Regions from separate parts of the Duganella sp. AC237 genome, predicted to be linked through region 2. Evidence: predicted binding sites of a transcription regulator. Region 2 holds the regulator's gene; each other region holds the start of a gene.
What was found. Region 2 encodes FNR, which switches genes on or off when oxygen is low (the NO sensors DNR and NnrR bind a similar motif). Its sites were predicted from a motif close to TTGATNNNNATCAA; they were not measured.
Positions count from the first base shown of each region.

Region 1: a site for FNR is predicted at 2,465-2,478, ahead of cqsA (alpha-hydroxyketone-type quorum-sensing autoinducer synthase). Genes of this name have one in related genera too.
Region 3: a site for FNR is predicted at 2,568-2,581, ahead of AC0IYS_RS06550 (carbohydrate kinase). Genes of this name have one in related genera too.
Region 4: a site for FNR is predicted at 2,004-2,017, ahead of AC0IYS_RS23290 (universal stress protein). Genes of this name have one in related genera too.

Region 1 is NZ_CEEDEW010000003.1:5,518,400-5,522,609, forward strand. Features, by position in the region: gene AC0IYS_RS24460 (DNA recombination protein RmuC) at 1-650, opposite strand, end outside; gene AC0IYS_RS24465 (group II truncated hemoglobin) at 655-1,053, opposite strand; gene cqsA (alpha-hydroxyketone-type quorum-sensing autoinducer synthase) at 1,108-2,385, opposite strand; gene AC0IYS_RS24475 (sensor histidine kinase) at 2,531-3,832, shown strand; gene AC0IYS_RS24480 (response regulator) at 3,838-4,210, shown strand, end outside.
Region 2 is NZ_CEEDEW010000003.1:90,051-94,260, reverse strand. Features, by position in the region: gene ccoG (cytochrome c oxidase accessory protein CcoG) at 1-670, shown strand, start outside; gene AC0IYS_RS00760 (FixH family protein) at 681-1,199, shown strand; gene fnr (fumarate/nitrate reduction transcriptional regulator Fnr) at 1,341-2,099, opposite strand; gene AC0IYS_RS00750 (alpha/beta fold hydrolase) at 2,339-3,088, shown strand; gene AC0IYS_RS00745 (response regulator) at 3,153-4,210, shown strand, end outside.
Region 3 is NZ_CEEDEW010000003.1:1,365,310-1,369,519, reverse strand. Features, by position in the region: gene deoC (deoxyribose-phosphate aldolase) at 1-288, opposite strand, end outside; gene AC0IYS_RS06560 (phosphopentomutase) at 285-1,478, opposite strand; gene xapA (xanthosine phosphorylase) at 1,527-2,366, opposite strand; gene AC0IYS_RS06550 (carbohydrate kinase) at 2,623-3,792, shown strand; gene AC0IYS_RS06545 (pseudouridine-5'-phosphate glycosidase) at 3,796-4,210, shown strand, end outside.
Region 4 is NZ_CEEDEW010000003.1:5,254,282-5,258,491, forward strand. Features, by position in the region: gene AC0IYS_RS23280 (chemotaxis protein CheA) at 1-848, opposite strand, end outside; gene AC0IYS_RS23285 (protein phosphatase CheZ) at 848-1,684, opposite strand; gene AC0IYS_RS23290 (universal stress protein) at 2,092-2,559, shown strand; gene AC0IYS_RS23295 (response regulator) at 2,651-3,295, shown strand; gene AC0IYS_RS23300 (Crp/Fnr family transcriptional regulator) at 3,593-4,210, shown strand, end outside.

The DNA.
Region 1 (4,210 bases), 5.4 Mb from region 2:
TTCGCATACTGCTCCGGCGTCAGTACCTGCTCGAGCAGCATCTCCAGCTGCACCTCGCCCCAGGTGCCACGGGTTTTGACGTTGGTGAGCACCCGCTTCAAATCGCCGACGCCCAGCGCCAGCTGCTGCATCTCGCCCAGGCCCTGGTGCACGCGTTCGAGCCGCTCGGACACCTGCTGGAACGAGGCGGTCAGGCGCGTCTCCAGGGTCGCGTGCAGCTTCTCGTCGACGGTCTTGCGCATCTCCTCGAGCCGCGCGCCGTTGTCAGCCTGCAGATCCCTGATCTTGGCCTCCAGCGTCGCGCGCACCTCCTGCATGCGCGCGGCGTTCGACTCGGTCAGGCGGGCCAGCGCCTGGTTCATGCTGTCGGCGAACTGCTTCAGGCCCCGGCTCTGCTCCTCGCGTCCGACCAGTCCTTGCGCCTGCAATTGACGGCGCATGTCCTCGAACTGCTGAACGGTGGCGGCGTGCGTGGTTTGCGCCGTCGTTTGCAGCTGCATGCGCACCTCGCGCTCGACGCGTTCGATGCGCTCGGCCAGGCCGGCGTCGGCCCCGGCGCCGCCGGCGCGCCCGCGCAACAGCATCACCACCTGCATCACCAAAACCATGGCCAGCGCCGCCAGCAGGACAAAAAATTCGGTCTGGGTCATCGTATCAATCCGGCTTGTTGCGCATCCAGTCGGCGGTCTGGTAGAACGACTCCATCAGCCGCACCCGCAGCGCCTCGTCGATGCCGACGTCCTCCATCGCCCACGCCATCGCGCGCAGCCACTGGTCGCGCTCCCTGGTGCCGATGGCGAACGGCATATGCCGCATCCGCAGGCGCGGATGGCCGTGCGCTTCGATGTACAGATCCGGCCCGCCCATCCAGCCGCTCAGAAACATGAACAGGCGCTCGCGCGCGTTGTCCAGGGTCGGCGGATGGGCCGCGCGCAGCAGCGCGAACTCGGTCTCGAGTTCCATCAGGTCATAAAAACGGTCGACCATCTCGCGCACGCGCGATTCGCCGCCGATCACTTCATAAAGGGTTTGTGGTTCGGTCATAACCGTCATGATAGCGCACAGCGCGCCGTGCGCGCGACGCGCCGACACAATCGTCACACCGCCCTACACCAGCGCCAGCCGGTTCAGGCGCCGCGTCGACGACCAGCTCTCCAGATCGACCTGCGGGCGGATGTCCTCGCACGCCTGGACGATGCGCGCCAGCTGCGAACGGTCCAGCCCGGAATTGAGCGTCAGCCGCACCAGCGAGCGGTTCTTGGCCGTGGCCGGCGCGCAGAACATGGCGCCGTAGATGCCGTGCGTCTCGAGCAGCTTGCGCAGCGCCAGCGTCTTCGGCTCCGGCCCCGGTTCCAGCGCGATGATCTGCTCGCTGCCCTCGCTGACGTTGTAGCCGAGCGCGCTCAAATCCTCACGCAATTCCAGCGAGCTCGCGTGCAGGGCGGCGCGGCGGTCGTCGGCGGCGGCGACAAAGTCGATGGCGGCGTCGAACCACGCCAATTCATGGCCCAGCAGACAGGAGCTGAAAATGGCCGGTCGCGACTCCGACAGGAAGTACCCTTTGAACTTGCTCGAACAGGTGATGAAGCCGGCGCGCCCGGCGAAGGCCTTCGCCAGCGACGCCGTGCGGAAATGGACGCGCTCGCTTAATCCTTGCGCCGCCACCAGCCCGGCGCCGCGCGGCCCGTGCGTGCCCAGCGAATGCGATTCGTCGACGATCAGCAGGCAGCCGTACTCCTCCGCGATGGCCACCAGCTCCCGCAGCGGCGCCAGGCTGCCGTTGGTGCTGTAGAGCGCGTCGACGGCGATCAGCCCGCGTCCATGGCGCGCCAGCTGCTTGCGCAGATGCTGCATGTCATTGTGCAGGAACGACACCGGCGTCGCCCCGGCCGACTGCACGCCCTCCCACAGCGACGCGTGGGCCTGCATGTCCAGGTACACCGGGATGCCGGGCGCGGCCAGCGTTTGCACCAGGCCGACATTGGCGGCCCAGCCCGATTGGGCCAGGATGCCGTCCTGCGCCCCCATCAGCGCGGCGAACTTGCGCTCGAGCCGATGCTGGGCGCTGCCCTCCTGCAAATACACGGCCGACATCAGCATGTCGCCCCCGCTGTCGCGCAGCGCCGCGATCTGCGCCCCCACCAGCGCCGGCTCGCCGCCCAGGCACAAGTAATCGTTGCCGGCCAAGAACACGGCGCCGCGCGGCGTCGGCTGCCACGCGTGCGGATGCTCGCCGCCCAGCAACTGCGCGATGCGGATGACGTAATGCTCGTCCATGCGGGCATTGACGTAATCCGGCATCGCCTGCTCGGCGGAGATGGACAGGCCATGGGACAGCGCGGTGGCGTTGCCACGGATGCAGGTATCAGCAATCGCTTTGGACATTTTATTATCTCCTCAAAAATTGAAAGGTTGCTATTTGTGAATCTCATGTCGCACCTTGCAGGAAATAAAGAGAGAGAGATTGATACAAATCAACTTGTGATTTGATATGGCCGAGCCCGGTTCAATTTCAGGCGATGATGCAAGCTTGAACCACGTCACATTGACCATGAAGCATCCCCTGCAAGCACGCTGGAAACGTTGGCAACACGGAGTGGTCCAGTCGCTGCTGCTTTATCATGGCCGTGAGGACCACGCGACCGTGCGCGTGCTGCTGCTCGCCTGCATCGGCACGGTGGGCATGCCGCTGTACTACGTGATCTGGCAGCATTTTTTCCCGCAACAATATGAAAGCCTGCCGCTGCGCATGGTCGGCATCCTGTTGTGCGCGCTGGGCCTGTTCGCGCGCCAGTTCACCCGCCGCATGCTCGACCTGTACCTGCTGGTCGCGCTGAGCTACATCTTTCCGTTCTTCTTCACGTTCATGTTCGTGATGAACCAGGCCTCGGGCGTCTGGGGCGAATCGCTATTGATCGGCCTGGTCGTGCTGTTCCATTTCGATACCGGCCTGGCGCTGCGGGCCTATCTGATCGGCACCGCGCTGGCGTGCGCCGCCGTCGTCGCGCTCGGTGAAACCGCCATCCTGCTCAGCAAGCCGGTGTTGCAGCAGTTGCCGGTGCACTGGTTCACCATTGCCGTGCTGTCGGCGGCCAAGATCAGCCGCAATGTGCTGGCGCAGGAAAAACTCGCCGGCCTGGGCGCGGGGCTGGCCACCGTCGCCCACGAGCTGCGCACGCCGCTGACCAGCGTGGACGCCAACGTGCGCGGCCTGCTCAGGTTGTTCTCGGACATCAACGGCCGGGTGGCCGAGGACCGGCTCGGCACGATCGACGCGCTGGCGCGCATCCAGTTCGAGGTGCGGCACATGAACCACATGATCGACCTGTTCCTGCTCAGCGCCACGGCGGTGCGGCAAAACCTGCGGCCGGTCGAAACGGTGTCGATGGAAACGGTGGTCGAGGCGGTGCTCAAGCGCTATCCGTTCTCCAGCACGGGCCAGCAAAAAATGGTCAGCCTGGAGGTGCGCCACAACTTCCGGTTCTCCGGCCAGGCCGAGCTGTCGGTGGTGATCCTGCTCAATCTGCTGCGCAACGCCCTCAAGGCGGTGCAGCGCGCCGGCAAGGGCCGCGTGCGCATCGTCGTCGACGGCGCCCACGAGCCGCCGCGCCTGCTGTTCATCGACACCGGCTGCGGCATCCCGGCGCCGCAGATGGCGCTGATTTTCCGCCGCTTCTACTCCTACCCGCCGCACAACGGCGCGGGGATAGGCCTCGCGCTGTGCCAGGAAATCATGGAAGCGTGGAACGCCACCATACGCTGCGTGTCGCGCGAGAGCGCGTACGCCATCTTCGTGCTGGAGTTCCCCCAGCAGCTGCCCACTCCAAGGTGAATTCAATGCATCTGCCCGTCTATTCCCATCCCACGCTGACCGTGCTTGTCGACGACAGCGACTCTTTCCTCAAAAGCCTGTCGTTCCAGCTCGATCCCATGCTGGCGAGCAAAACCTTCCACGACACCTCGGTCGCGCTGCAATGGCTGCGCCAAAGCGAAGCGCACGACGGCGTGCTGCTGCAGGTGAACTTCGACATGCAAAACCTCACCGGCGACCAGTGCAACGTCGCGCTCGACCTCGAGCGCATCTACCGCATCGGCGAGCAGCGCCGGCGCTTCGCCACGCCGTCGGTGCTGGTGATCGACTATTCGATGCCGCAAATGAACGGGCTGGAGTTTTGCGAGGCGGTCAGCCACCTGCCGTGCAAGAAGATTT
Region 2 (4,210 bases):
GCCGCGCATGCCGTTGTCGAAGAAGGCGGCCGGCAAGGGCGGCGACTGCATCGACTGCTCGATGTGCGTGCAAGTGTGCCCGACCGGCATCGACATCCGCAACGGCCTGCAGTACGAATGCATCGGCTGCGCCGCCTGCGTCGACGCCTGCAACGGCGTCATGGAAAAGGTCGGCCTGCCGCGCGGGCTGATCCGCTACAGCACCGAGCGCGCCATGACCATGCACTACACGCCGATGCAAATCCGCCGGCGCACCCTGCGTCCCCGGGTGCAGATCTACGCCGCCATCCTGGCGCTGATCGTGGCCGCCGTCGGCACTGCGCTGTACCTGCGCGTGCCGCTCAAGCTGGACGTGATCCGCGACCGCGGCGCCATGGGGCGCGAGGTCGAGGACGGCATGATCGAAAACGTCTACCGGCTGCAGATCATGAACACGTCGGAGCTGGCGCAGACCTACCGCATCCGCGTCAGCGGCATTCCAACGCTGGCCCAGGTCACGCCGGAGCTGGTGCGGGTCGAGGCCACCGACACCAAGGCGCATCCGATCCGGCTGCGCACGGCGCATGGCGCCGCCCATCCGGGCTCGAACAAGATCGCCGTCGAACTGACGTCGGTCGACGACCCGTCGCTGCATGTGAAGGAAGACGCGGTATTCATCGTGCCGCGCTAAGGAGAGCATTATGACCGTATCGGTATCGCATGGCACGGCAACGCCGTGGTGGAAGCAGCGCTGGCCGTGGCTGCTGATGGCGGGGCCGGCGATCGTCATCGTCGCCGGCGTCTACACCGGCTACCTGGCCTTCACGCGGCAGGACGCGCTGGTGGTGGGCGACTACTACAAGCAGGGCAAGGCCATCAACCAGGACTTGCGGCGCGACCGCCTGGCCAGCTCGCTGGGGTTGTCGATGTCGATCGGCTACGACGCCACGCAAGGGATGCTGGCCGGCCAGCTGCGCCGCAATAGCGACGAGCACGGCAAGACGGAACGCTTGTTCGTGCGCCTGTCGCACGCCACCTTGCCGGCCAAGGATATCCAACTGGTGGTGCGGCCGGACGAATTCGGCCGCTTCCAGATCAATCTGCCGATGCTCGAGCGCAGCCGTTGGGTGGTGCTGGTGGAAGGCGAACAGCGCGACTGGCGCCTTGCCGGCGCCTGGAGCTGGCCGGCGCAGCGTAGCGTGACCCTGCGCGCGGAATAGTTCCGCAAACGGTGGAGGGCACGTGGAGACACGTAGGGCGGATTAGCGTAGCGTAATCCGCCAAGCTCCGTCGGCGGCGCATGCATGGCGGATTACGGCTTCGCCTAATCCGCCCTACGTGTCTACATGGTCATGTCACCGCTAGTGACAGGTCTGCGTGCCGGCCGTGATGGCTTTGAGCATGGGCGGGTCGAGCAGTTCGATTTCGCGGTTGCTCACGCGGAGCAGGCCTTCCTTCTTGAACTTCGACAGCAGGCGGCTGATGCTTTCGATCGTCAGGCCCAGGTAGTTGCCGATCTCTTCGCGCGACATGCGCAGCTGGAAGGTGTTGGGCGAGTAGCCGCGCGCCTCGTAGCGCGACGACAGGTTGACCAGGAAGGCGGCGAAGCGCTGCGTCGCCTGCATATTGCCCAGCAGGAGCATGACGCTTTGCTCGCGCGTGATCTCCTGGCTCATCATGCGGTGGAAATGCCGCAGCAGGGTCGGCATGTCGGCCAGAAGCTGTTGCAGGCTGCCGAACGGAATCTCGCACACCTCGCTGTCCTCCAGCGCGACGGCGGTGCAATGGTGCAGGTCGGTGCTGATGGCGTCCATGCCCAGCAGCTCGCCGGCCATCTGGAAGCCGGTGATCTGCTCGGCGCCCTCGCGGTTGACCTGGTAGGTCTTGAAATGCCCGAGCCGGATCGCGTACAGGTTCACGAACGGATCGCCGATGCGGAACAGGGTGCTGCCGCGCGCGACCTTGCGGCGGCGCCCGATGATCTGGTCGAGCCGCTCCATGTCTTCGTTGCCCAGTCCCATCGGCAGACACAGCTGATGCATGCTGCAGTTGGCGCAACTTGCCTTCAGGATGTCGATGGTGGCGCCGGGCAGCACCAGTGCGGGGAGGTCTCTTATCATGCCCCCAGTGTAGACCATTAGTCGCCGCTTTTGGCCGATGCCGCACTGTGCCGATCAGGTATTCGCCTTGCTGACAGCCTTGCTTGCAAGCGTTTTCGTACCGGCGGCCATGGGACCGCAAAATATTTTCGACATTCGGTCAAATTTATATTGCGCGCTATTAGATTGTTCGCTATAGTTCAACTCAAGCAAGTAGCACACTACTTAATCGCAAACAACCAACCTCGAAAGGAATCACCATGAAACGCTCGATCATCGCCGCCGCCCTGCTGGCCTCCACCGTCCTGACCGCCCAAGCCGCCGCGCCGGCCGCCGACACCACCGTGGTACTGGTGCACGGCGCCTTCGCCGACGGTTCCAGCTGGGAGAAAATCATCCCGCTGCTGCAAGCGAAGGGCTTGAAGGTGGTGGCCGTGCAAAACCCGCTGACCTCGCTGGCCGACGACGTCGCCGCCGCGCAGCGCGTGATCGACGCGCAAACCGGTAAAGTAGTGCTGGTCGGCCACTCGTGGGGCGGCACCGTGATCACCGAGGCGGGCACCAGCGACAAGGTCAAGGCGCTGGTCTACGTGGCCGCGTTCGCACCGTCGGCAGGCCAGGCCACCGCCGACCTGGGCAAAGACTACGCCGTGCCGCCAGGTATCGCCACCCTGCAGGCCGACGCCGGCGGTTTCCTGTGGCTGCCGACCGCGTCGGTCTCCGCCAACTTCGCCCAGGACGTCGCGCCGGCCACCGCCGCGCTGATCGCCGCCACCCAGGGTCCGATCGCCGCCAAGGCCTTCGCCGACAAGACCACCGTAGAGGCCTGGAAAAACAAGGCGAACTATTACATCGCCGCGTCCGACGATCGCATGATCGATCCGGCCCTGCAGCAAGCGTTCGCCAAGAAAATCAACGCCACCACTATCACGCTGAAATCGAGCCATGTGCCGATGGTGTCGCAGCCGCAAAAAGTCGCCGACGTGATCATCTCCGCTGCCCAGCGTTAATATTGTTGCCAAGGTCGGGCATTGATAGGAGAATTCCTGAGCACTTCCGTAGTTCTCCGATTTCATGTCCGACCCGCCCGACAAGGATGAAATGAAGCCACTTGGCATCAAGGCTAAAGTTGCGCTGGCGACCAGCATCACGTCGATCCTGATGATCGCGCTGGTGACCGTGGTTCAGATGCAACGCATGAAGGCGGACTTCACCAAGGTGCTTTTGACCCAGCAAACGGCGCTGATCGGCCGCACCGCCGAGGAACTCGACGACAAGCTGACCATGCTGCTCGACATCATCGCGCTGTCGGCGCGCCATCAGCCGGTCGAGCTCGCCAACTCCACCGAGCGGCTGCGCGCCTACTACCAGGACCGCGCCGTGCTGGCGCTGTTCGACGATCTGCTCGTGCTCAGCCCGCAAGGCGTGGTGATCGCCGACGTCCCGGTCCGGCCCGGCCGGGTCGGCATCGACGCCTCCGACCGCGCCTACTTCCAGACCGTGATGCGCACCCGCAAACCGCTGGTCGCCGAGCCAGTGATCGGCAAGTCCCACAAGCAGCCGATCGTGCAGATGGTGGCGCCGGTTCTCAACGCCAAGGGCGAGGTGGTGTGCGTGCTCAACGGCGTGCTGCGCCTGTACAAGGACAATGTGCTGGGCCACCTGCGCACCGCCAAGGTCGGCAAGAGCGGCTACTTTTTCGCCCTCACGCGCGGCGAGCATCCGGTCTACGTGCTGCATCCGGACGCCAGCCGCCTGCTGCAGCCGCGCCAGGCCGGCGCCAACGCCGCCACCACGCGCGCGCTGCGCGACGGCTTCGAGGGCACGGTCGAGAGCATCAACGGCAACGGCGAGCGCGCCCTCAACAGCTACAAGGCGCTCAAGTCGGTCGACTGGATCCTGGCCGCCTCGCTGCCGGCCGAAGAGGCGTTCGAGCCGTTCGAGGGCGTGCTCTCGCGCGTGCTGCTGTGGAGCGTGGTGGCCTCGATCCTGGCGGCGGCGCTGATCGGCTGGCTCACCCTGCGGCTGCTGGCGCCGCTCATCCGGCTGCGCGATGCCATCGTCGCGCTGCGCGGCGACGCCACCCATTTCGCGCCGCTGCCGGTGCGCACCGACGACGAGGTCGGCCAGCT
Region 3 (4,210 bases), 1.3 Mb from region 2:
GTCCTGCAGGCCCAATGCCTCGACCAGGTCCGAACGCAGCGGACGCATGGCCTTCATGCACAGGCGCTCGACGCGGCCCGGGGTATCGTCGCCGGACAAGGTGGTCAGGTCGATCAGGCCGATGGCCTTGACCAGCCACGCGGCCTGGTATTCCTTCTTGACGGTGCGGCGGTTGGCCAGACTGACGGCGCGACGGTCGGCCGCGCTCTTGTTGATATGGATATGGTTGATCCAGCCCAGGTCCAGCGGGACCGCTTCATTACGTTTGAAATCAGTAATTACGTTCATAACAGATTGCTTCCGTGGGAAAGTGGTTTCACGCCGAGGTGATGGGCCAGCGTCTGGCCGATGTCGGAGAAGGTTTCGGAGATAGGCAGCTGCTGCGCCTTCACGCCCGGACCGAAGAAGATCATCGGAATGTGCTCGCGGGTGTGGTCGGAGCCAGGCCAGGTCGGATCGCAGCCATGGTCGGCGGTGATCACCACCAGGTCGCCCTCTTTGAGCTGGGAGATGAATTCCGGCAGGCGCGCGTCCATCTCGTGCAGCGCGTTCGAGTAGCCGGTAACGTCGCGGCGGTGGCCGAAGGCCTGGTCGAAGTCGACGAAGTTCACGAACGTCAGCGACTTGTCGCCGGCTTCCTGTTCGACCTTCATCAGCGCGTCGAACAGCGCCATGTTGTCCTTGCCCTTGACCACGCGCGATACGCCCTGGGTGGCGAAGATATCGCTGATCTTGCCGAGGGCGATGACTTCGCCGCCATCGTTCTTGACGTGGTCCAGCAAGGTCGGCGCCGGCGGCGCCACGGCGTAATCATGACGGTTGGTGGTGCGGGTGTAGTTGCCGTTGGCGCCCGTGAACGGACGCGCGATCACGCGGCCGATGTTGTAAGGCTCGACCAGTTTGAAGGCGATCTCGCACACTTCGTACAGGCGCTCCAGGCCGAACGACTCCTCGTGCGCGGCGATCTGCAGCACCGAGTCGGCCGAGGTGTAGATAATCAGCTTGCCGGTGGCGACGTGTTCATCGCCATGCTTGTTGATGATTTCCGTGCCGGAGGCGTGGCAGTCGCCCAGGAAGCCCGGCACGCCGGTCAGCTCCTGCAGCTTTTGGGTCAGCTCGGCGGGGAACGACGGCACCGTCTTCGGGAAGTAGCCCCAGTCGAATTCCACCGGCACGCCGGCGATTTCCCAGTGGCCGGACTGCGTGTCCTTGCCGGTCGAGCGCTCGCGCGCGGCGCCGTAGGCGGCGGTGAAGCCGTCGCGCTGCGCGAAGCCCTCGGCCCACTGGCCGCTGGCGGCATGGGCGGCGGCGGCCAGGCCCAGTTTTTCCATCGTCGGCAACGACATCGGCTTGCCGGCCTTGGCGGCCCAGGCGGCGATGTGGCCGAAGGTATTGGCGCCGACATCATTGTATTTGGCTGCGTCGGGCGTGGCGCCCAGACCGAAGGAGTCAAGCAGCAGGATAAATGCGCGTTTCATAGTGTGCTCCAAAAAGCAAAAAAGGCGGCTTAGCCGCCCTTCGGGTTCTTACGCCTGCGGTGTTTTGGCCACGTTGGCCAGGAAGCCGAGGATGACTTCAATCAGCGACGTCGCGGCGATGGCCGCATACTTCAAGGTCTGCTCGTGCGACAGCGGGAACGGCGACAAGCCCTCGGCCAGATTGGTGACAGCCGAAACGCCAACCACCTTCAAACCGCAATGACGCGCCGACACTACTTCCGGCACCACCGACATGCCGACGACATCGGCGCCCAGCATCTTGAAGGCGCGGATTTCTGCCGGGGTTTCGAAGTTCGGACCGGCGTAGGCGATGTAAACGCCCTGGTGCAGGGTCACATTCTTCTCTTCGGCGGACTTCAACAGCAGCGCGCGCAGGTCGGCGTCGTAGGCGTTGGCCATGCTGAAGAAACGCGGACCGAAACGTTCGTCGTTGGGGCCCATCATCGGCGTGCCGGGCATGAAGTTGATATGGTCGGTCAGCGCGACCAGCGCGCCGGCGTCGACTTCGGTGCGCAGCGAACCGGCGGCGTTGGTCACGAACAGCATCTCGCAGCCCAGCAGCTTCATGGTGCGCACGGCGCTCGTCATCACGCCCAGGCCATAGCCTTCGTAAACGTGGCCACGGCCCTTCATGCACACCACCGCCACCCCGGACAAGGTGCCGATCACCAGTTCACCGGCGTGACCGTGCACGGTGCTGATCGGGAAGCCAGGCAATTCGTTGAAGCTGATGGTGACCGCGTCGGTCATCTGCTCGGCCAGCACGCCCAGGCCGGAACCCAGGATCATGGCGACGCGCGGCTTGAAATCGGCGGGAATGCGCGCGCGGATGATTTCGGCGGCCTGGAATGGGGAGTTATTCGACATGGTTATCCTCTGTTTTTATAGATGACGCGCTGCGGGCCGTAGGTTGGCCGATTGAAGTTTTACTGCGGATACTGACACTATGCATCATTCCCTATATGTATGGCAAATACCATTTTTCTTCCGCATTTATACAAAACCCGTATAAATCAGGGGTATTATCAGTGCCTGTCAACTGAGCAGGCGCAGCCTCTTACGCCTTGATTGACCATTAACAACCAAATGTTTATTATATCGGACAAATGTTTTAAGGCCGACCGTGAACGATATTTCTAAAAAAGAACAGCTCTACGAGTTGATCCGCGCCAACCCATTCATCTCCCAGCAGGATCTGGCGGTCGGGCTGCGCCTGTCGCGCTCGGCCGTGGCCGGCCACATCGCCAGCCTGATCCGCGAGCGCCGTCTGCTGGGCCGCGCCTACGTGCTGCCCGATAAACGCCCCGTGCTGTGCATCGGCGCGGCCAACCTGGACCGCAAACTGCGCAGCATCGCCGCCATGCAGCTGGGGACGTCCAATCCGGCCACCGCCGAGGAAGTCTACGGCGGCGTGGCACGCAACATCGCCGAGAACCTGGCGCGCCTGAATCTGCCGACCGCGCTGCTGACCGCCCTGGGCGACGACGGCGCCGGGCGCGCGCTGCGCGACCACGCGGAAACCGCCGGCATCGACATGCGCGGCTCGCTGAACCTGACCGACACCGCCACCGGCACCTACACCGCCATCCTCGACGAGCGCGGAGAGCTGGTGGTGGCGCTGGCCGACATGGCGCTGTACGACCGCATGACACCGGAGTTCCTGGCCAACCGGCTGCCGCAGCGCGCCGCCGCGTCGATGACGGTGGCGGACCTGAACCTGCCGGCCGACAGCGTCAGCGCGCTGCTCGATGGCGCCCGCGCCGACAATGTGCCGCTGATATTGGTGGCCGTGTCGCAGCCGAAGATGGCGCGCCTGCCGGCCGACCTGACCGGCCTGCGCCTGCTGATACTCAATCGCGGCGAACTCGAAACGCTGGCCGACCGCGCGCTGCCGACGGAGGCCGACGTGCGCGTGGCCTGCCGCGCGGTGCTGGCGCGCGGCGCCCGGGATGTCATCGTCACCTGCGGCGGCCAGGGCGTGTTCCACACCCGCGACGGGGAGCTGGTATGGCTGGCCGCCCAGGAGGTGGACGTGGTCGACGTCACCGGCGCCGGCGACGCCTTTTCGGCCGCGGTCTGCTGGTCGCTGTACCAGGGCAGCCAGGATCTGACCCTGGCCTGCCGGCGCGGCCTGAAGGTGGCCGCGATGACGCTGGAAAGCCACGAGACGGTATCGCCCATGCTGGCCGCCGACATCCTCGACGAGATCCAGGATTTCTATCCCACGCCGACCGCCCCGATGCCGCCGGTTTATTCGAGCTTCGAGCCTCCCCTCTTCCCCCATAAGGACTGACCCATGCACCAATTCCTCCTGTTCTCGCCCGAAGTGGCCGCCGCCCGCGCCGCCGGCAAACCGATCGTCGCGCTGGAGTCGACCATCATCTCGCACGGCATGCCGTACCCGCAAAACGTACAGATGGCGCGCGAAGTCGAGCAAATCATCCGCGACGGCGGCGCCGTGCCGGCCACCATCGCCGTCATGGGCGGCAAGATCTGCATCGGCCTGTCGGACGAGCAGCTCGAATTGCTGGGCACCTCACCCGAGGCGATGAAGGTCAGCCGCCGCGACCTGGCCTACGTGCTGGCGCAATCGAAACTGGGCGCCACCACCGTGGCGGCGACGATGATCTGCGCGGCACTGGCGGACATCCAGGTGTTTGTCACCGGCGGCATCGGCGGCGTGCACCGGGGTGCGGAAACCAGCTTCGATA
Region 4 (4,210 bases), 5.2 Mb from region 2:
AATTTGAATTGCAGCAAACGTTCCAGCAGCACGGCGGCCTGGTTGGCGGCCTGCACCGATTCGCCCGCCACTTCCAGCAAGGCATCCAGTTTAACAGCATCGACGCGGATCGACTCTTCTTTGGCCGGCGCGGCATGCGGACGCTCTTCGCGTTTTTCCGGCGCGTCGCGCTTGGCCGGGGCGGCCACGGCGGTGCCGGCGACGGCGGCCGGCGCGGCGGCGGCCGGGGCTGGCGCTGCTGCAGCTGCGGCGGCGGGCGCTGCGGCGGCAGCGACCGGCGCGGCAGAGACGGCCGGACGGGTGTAGCTGCCGGCCGGCATCACGGTTTCATACATGCCTTCCCAGTCGAGGCCGTCCTCGGACGTGATCGACACGGCGGCCACGGCGGCTGGCGCGGCGGCGACGGGCGCTGGCGCAGCTGCCGGCGCGGGGGCCGGCGCCGGTGCCGGAGCGGACGCGCCGGTCTTGCCCTCGATGGCGTCGGTCAGGATCACTTCCAGGTCGTGCGGCATCGGCGCCAGGCTGTGCGGCTCGGCGCCGTTGTTCAGTTCGGCGAGCTGGTCGGCCACGAAGCCGGACGCCTGCAGCGCCGCCTCGATCGCGATCGGCGTCACCGGCGCGGCGCCGGTGCGCAGCGCGTCGAACAGGTTTTCGGTCAGGTGGCAGGCCGCGACCATCGCCGGCAGGCCCATGAAACCGGCGCCGCCCTTGATGGTGTGGAAGGAGCGGAACACCGCGTTCAGTGTCTCTTTATTATCGGGGTCGCGTTCGAGCCGCAGCAAGTGCTCTTCAACGTTGACCGCCAGATCCATCGCCTCGACGACGAAATCCTTCAGCATATCGTCCATTAGAATCCCAGGTCAGCAAGCAGGTCGTCGACATTGTCCTGGTTCAGCGCCACGGCCGGAGCCGATGGGCCGGACATCAGGGACACTTCTTTTTGCGCGATTTTTTCGCGTACCGCTGGCGGCGCGTTATCGCGCAGCAGTTCTGCCAGTTCGTGCTCCACCGTCTTGGTGATGTTCACGACCTTCTTGATCAGTTGACCGGTGATGTCCTGGAAGTCCTGGGCCATCATGATTTCGAGCAAACGCGCTTTTTCGGCCTCGGTGGCGGCCGACACGGCCACGGCGAAGGCTTGCGAGTCGCCGGCGAGCTGCTTGAACTGGTCAAGGCTGAGCTTGCCCGCGAACAGGTCGGCCCAGCGGTTTTCCATTTCCTTCGACTTCTTCGACAAGGTGTCCTGCTCGGGCATGCCCTCGTCGAGCGTGTTGAGCACCTTGTTGGCGGCTTGTTCGGTCAGGGTGGCGACGTATTCCAGACGGTCCTGGGCGTCGTTGATCTGCGACGAGGCCTCGGTCAGCGCCTTGTCGTAGCCCAGTTCGCGCAGCGAATCGTGCAGCAGGCGCACGATGCCGCCCAGGCGCTCGAACATCGGCTTGTCGCCGCCCTCCTCGGCCTCGCCGCCTTCGGCCGGCGCTGCGGCAGGAGCCGGCGCGGGGGCCGGTGCCGGGACCGGCGCGGCAGCGGCGGCCGACGACGACGAGACCTCGTCGAACAGGCTTTCGAGGTCGTCTTCTGCGGCGGCGGGTGCGGGGGCAGGCGCTGGAGCGGGCGCTGCGGTCTTGCTCTGAGCGGACACTTCTTCAAATAATGCGTCGAAATCATCAGCGGCGTTGGTCATAATCCCTGCTTCTCCATAATTTGTAAAATTGCTGCCCTCAACCCTGCGTATTGATGACGCTCGGCAATAAAAAGCACTTATGCGAGTGTAGCAGGGCAACACGGAAATATTCAATGCCGGCGTCGGTCGACTGCCCTGTTCTCCGTCTCAAAGCCGTGTTTCGTTGTATTTGGAGATACTATCATCGGATACATTGCCAAAGGGAGCATTAAAGAGACAAACCTGATGCTTGTGTGCAAAAAAGCCGCCGAGCAACTGTGAACAAGTGTTAAAGCGGCCGGCGGCGGTGCCGCGCTACGCTTTTTATTTGCGCTTTTATTTGATAAACATCAAGTCTTTCCTTACTAACAATACTGGAATTCGCGACTACAATAAGCGGTAGGCCGCGTTGAACAAGGAGGCTCGCCATGTACCGCAAAATCCTGATCACCACCGACGGCTCCGCCGTGTCGAGCAAAACCGCGTGCGCCGGCGTTGCGCTGGCCGAACAGCTTGGCGCCGAGGTATTGGTCCTGTTCGTCGCGCCCGAGTACCAATACCCGATCTACGTGGAAATCATCCCGCCCAGCTATCCGAGCGAGGACGAATACCGCGCCGCCATGCTGCGCGCCGGCAAGGAACACACGAAGGACGTGGTCGAGTCCTGCGCGCGCCGCAACGTCCGCTGCGAGGCGCTGACAACGTTTTCGGAAAGCGCCGCGCTGAACATCGTCGAGGTGGCGGAAAGCCACGCGTGCGACCTGGTCTTCATGGGCTCGCACGGGCGCAGCGGCTGGGGCCAGCTGCTGCTGGGCAGCGTGACCAACAAGGTCTTGTCGCACTCGCGCATCCCGGTGCTGGTGCATCGCTTGATCAAAGAGCCGGACCACAAATAAAATGCGGCCTGACTGCGGTTTCTATAGTAAGATCGCAAGGTTAATTCAAACACAACAGTATTTACTTTAGGTCACCTGAGATAGCCTCTTTATGATTCGAATAGTCATTGCGGACGACCACACCATCATGCGCGAGGGTCTCAAGCGCATCCTCGACGGTGCACCGGACATCGATATCGTGGGCGAGGCGATCGACGGCTTCGAAGTGCTCGGCCACGTGCGCCAGGGCGGCTTCGACCTGCTGCTGCTGGACCTGTCGATGCCGGGGCGCAGCGGCGTCGACCTGATCCGCCAGATCAAGGCCGAAGCGCCCAAGCTGGCCATCCTGATCCTCACCATGCACGAAGAGGAGCAGTACGCCGTGCGCGCCATCCGCGCCGGCGCCCAGGGTTACCTGACCAAGGAAAGCGCCGGCACCCAGCTGGTCGGCGCGATCCGCAAGGTCGCCTCCGGCCGGCCCTACATCAGCACCGAGGTGGCCGAGCAACTTGCGCTGAATATCATGATGCCCAACGAGAGCCTGTTGCATAAACAGCTGTCGGACCGCGAATTCGAGGTATTTTCGTTGTTGGTGGCCGGAAAATCGATCACCGAGATCGCCAACAGCCTGCACCTGAGCGTCAAGACCGTCAGCACGCATAAAACCCGCATCATGCAAAAAATGGGCATGAACTCGCTCTCGGAGATGGTCCAATATGCCGTGGCGCATCGCCTGTTGTCTCCCTTCAAAACCTGAAAAACGCCGGGGCAGTAGGAGTACTCCTACATCCGTGCGCTGACGCCTACTCCCATATTCAGCCATTGCTGATATCTATCTCCTCCCTCTGTTGGCATACTGAAACCACACGATTGATGCTGCAAGGCTACATGCCAAGCAGCGAGATGCCATACGGCACATTTGCTGTACAAAATGTCATGCGGTTTGCCGTCCCCGGCCCAACGAACAGAGTTACCTGATCAGGAGATCAACATGCTGTCAACGCAAACGTCTGAAATTCGCCCAGTCACCACCACGACGATGCAATCCTCGTCGATGGAAGCAGGCCGCCAGCGTCAGGGGCGACTGTGGTCGAACCTGAAAGAGGTCTGCGACCTGCTGCACATCCCGGCGGCCGTCTCGGTCTCGACCGAGGAACTGCTGTTCCAGCACGTGCAGTTCAAGACGGGCCAGCGCATCCACACGATCGGCCAGCCGTTCGACACGCTGTACATCGTCAATTCCGGCTTCCTCAAGACGGTGCTGATCGACGAGTTCGGCAACGAGCAGGTCCTCAGCTTCCCGATGAAGGGCGACATGCTCGGCGTCGACGGCATCCACACCCGCCACTACTCGTCGGAGGCGGTGGCGCTGTCGGACTGCGACCTGATCCTGCTGCCGTTCAAGAAGCTCACCGCCCTCGGCCGCGTGCACCTGGAACTGGAAAACATGATGTATGGCGTCATGAGCCGCGAGCTGGTGCGCGAGCAGGCCATGATCGGCATGCTCGGCGCGCTCAGCGCCGAGGCCCGCGTGGCGCGCTTCCTGGTGTCGCTGGCGGACCGCTTCGCGCAGATGGGCTATTCGAGCAAGCTGTTCAACCTGCGCATGACCCGCCACGAGATCGGCAGCTACCTGGGCCTGACCCTGGAGACGGTCAGCCGCACGCTGTCG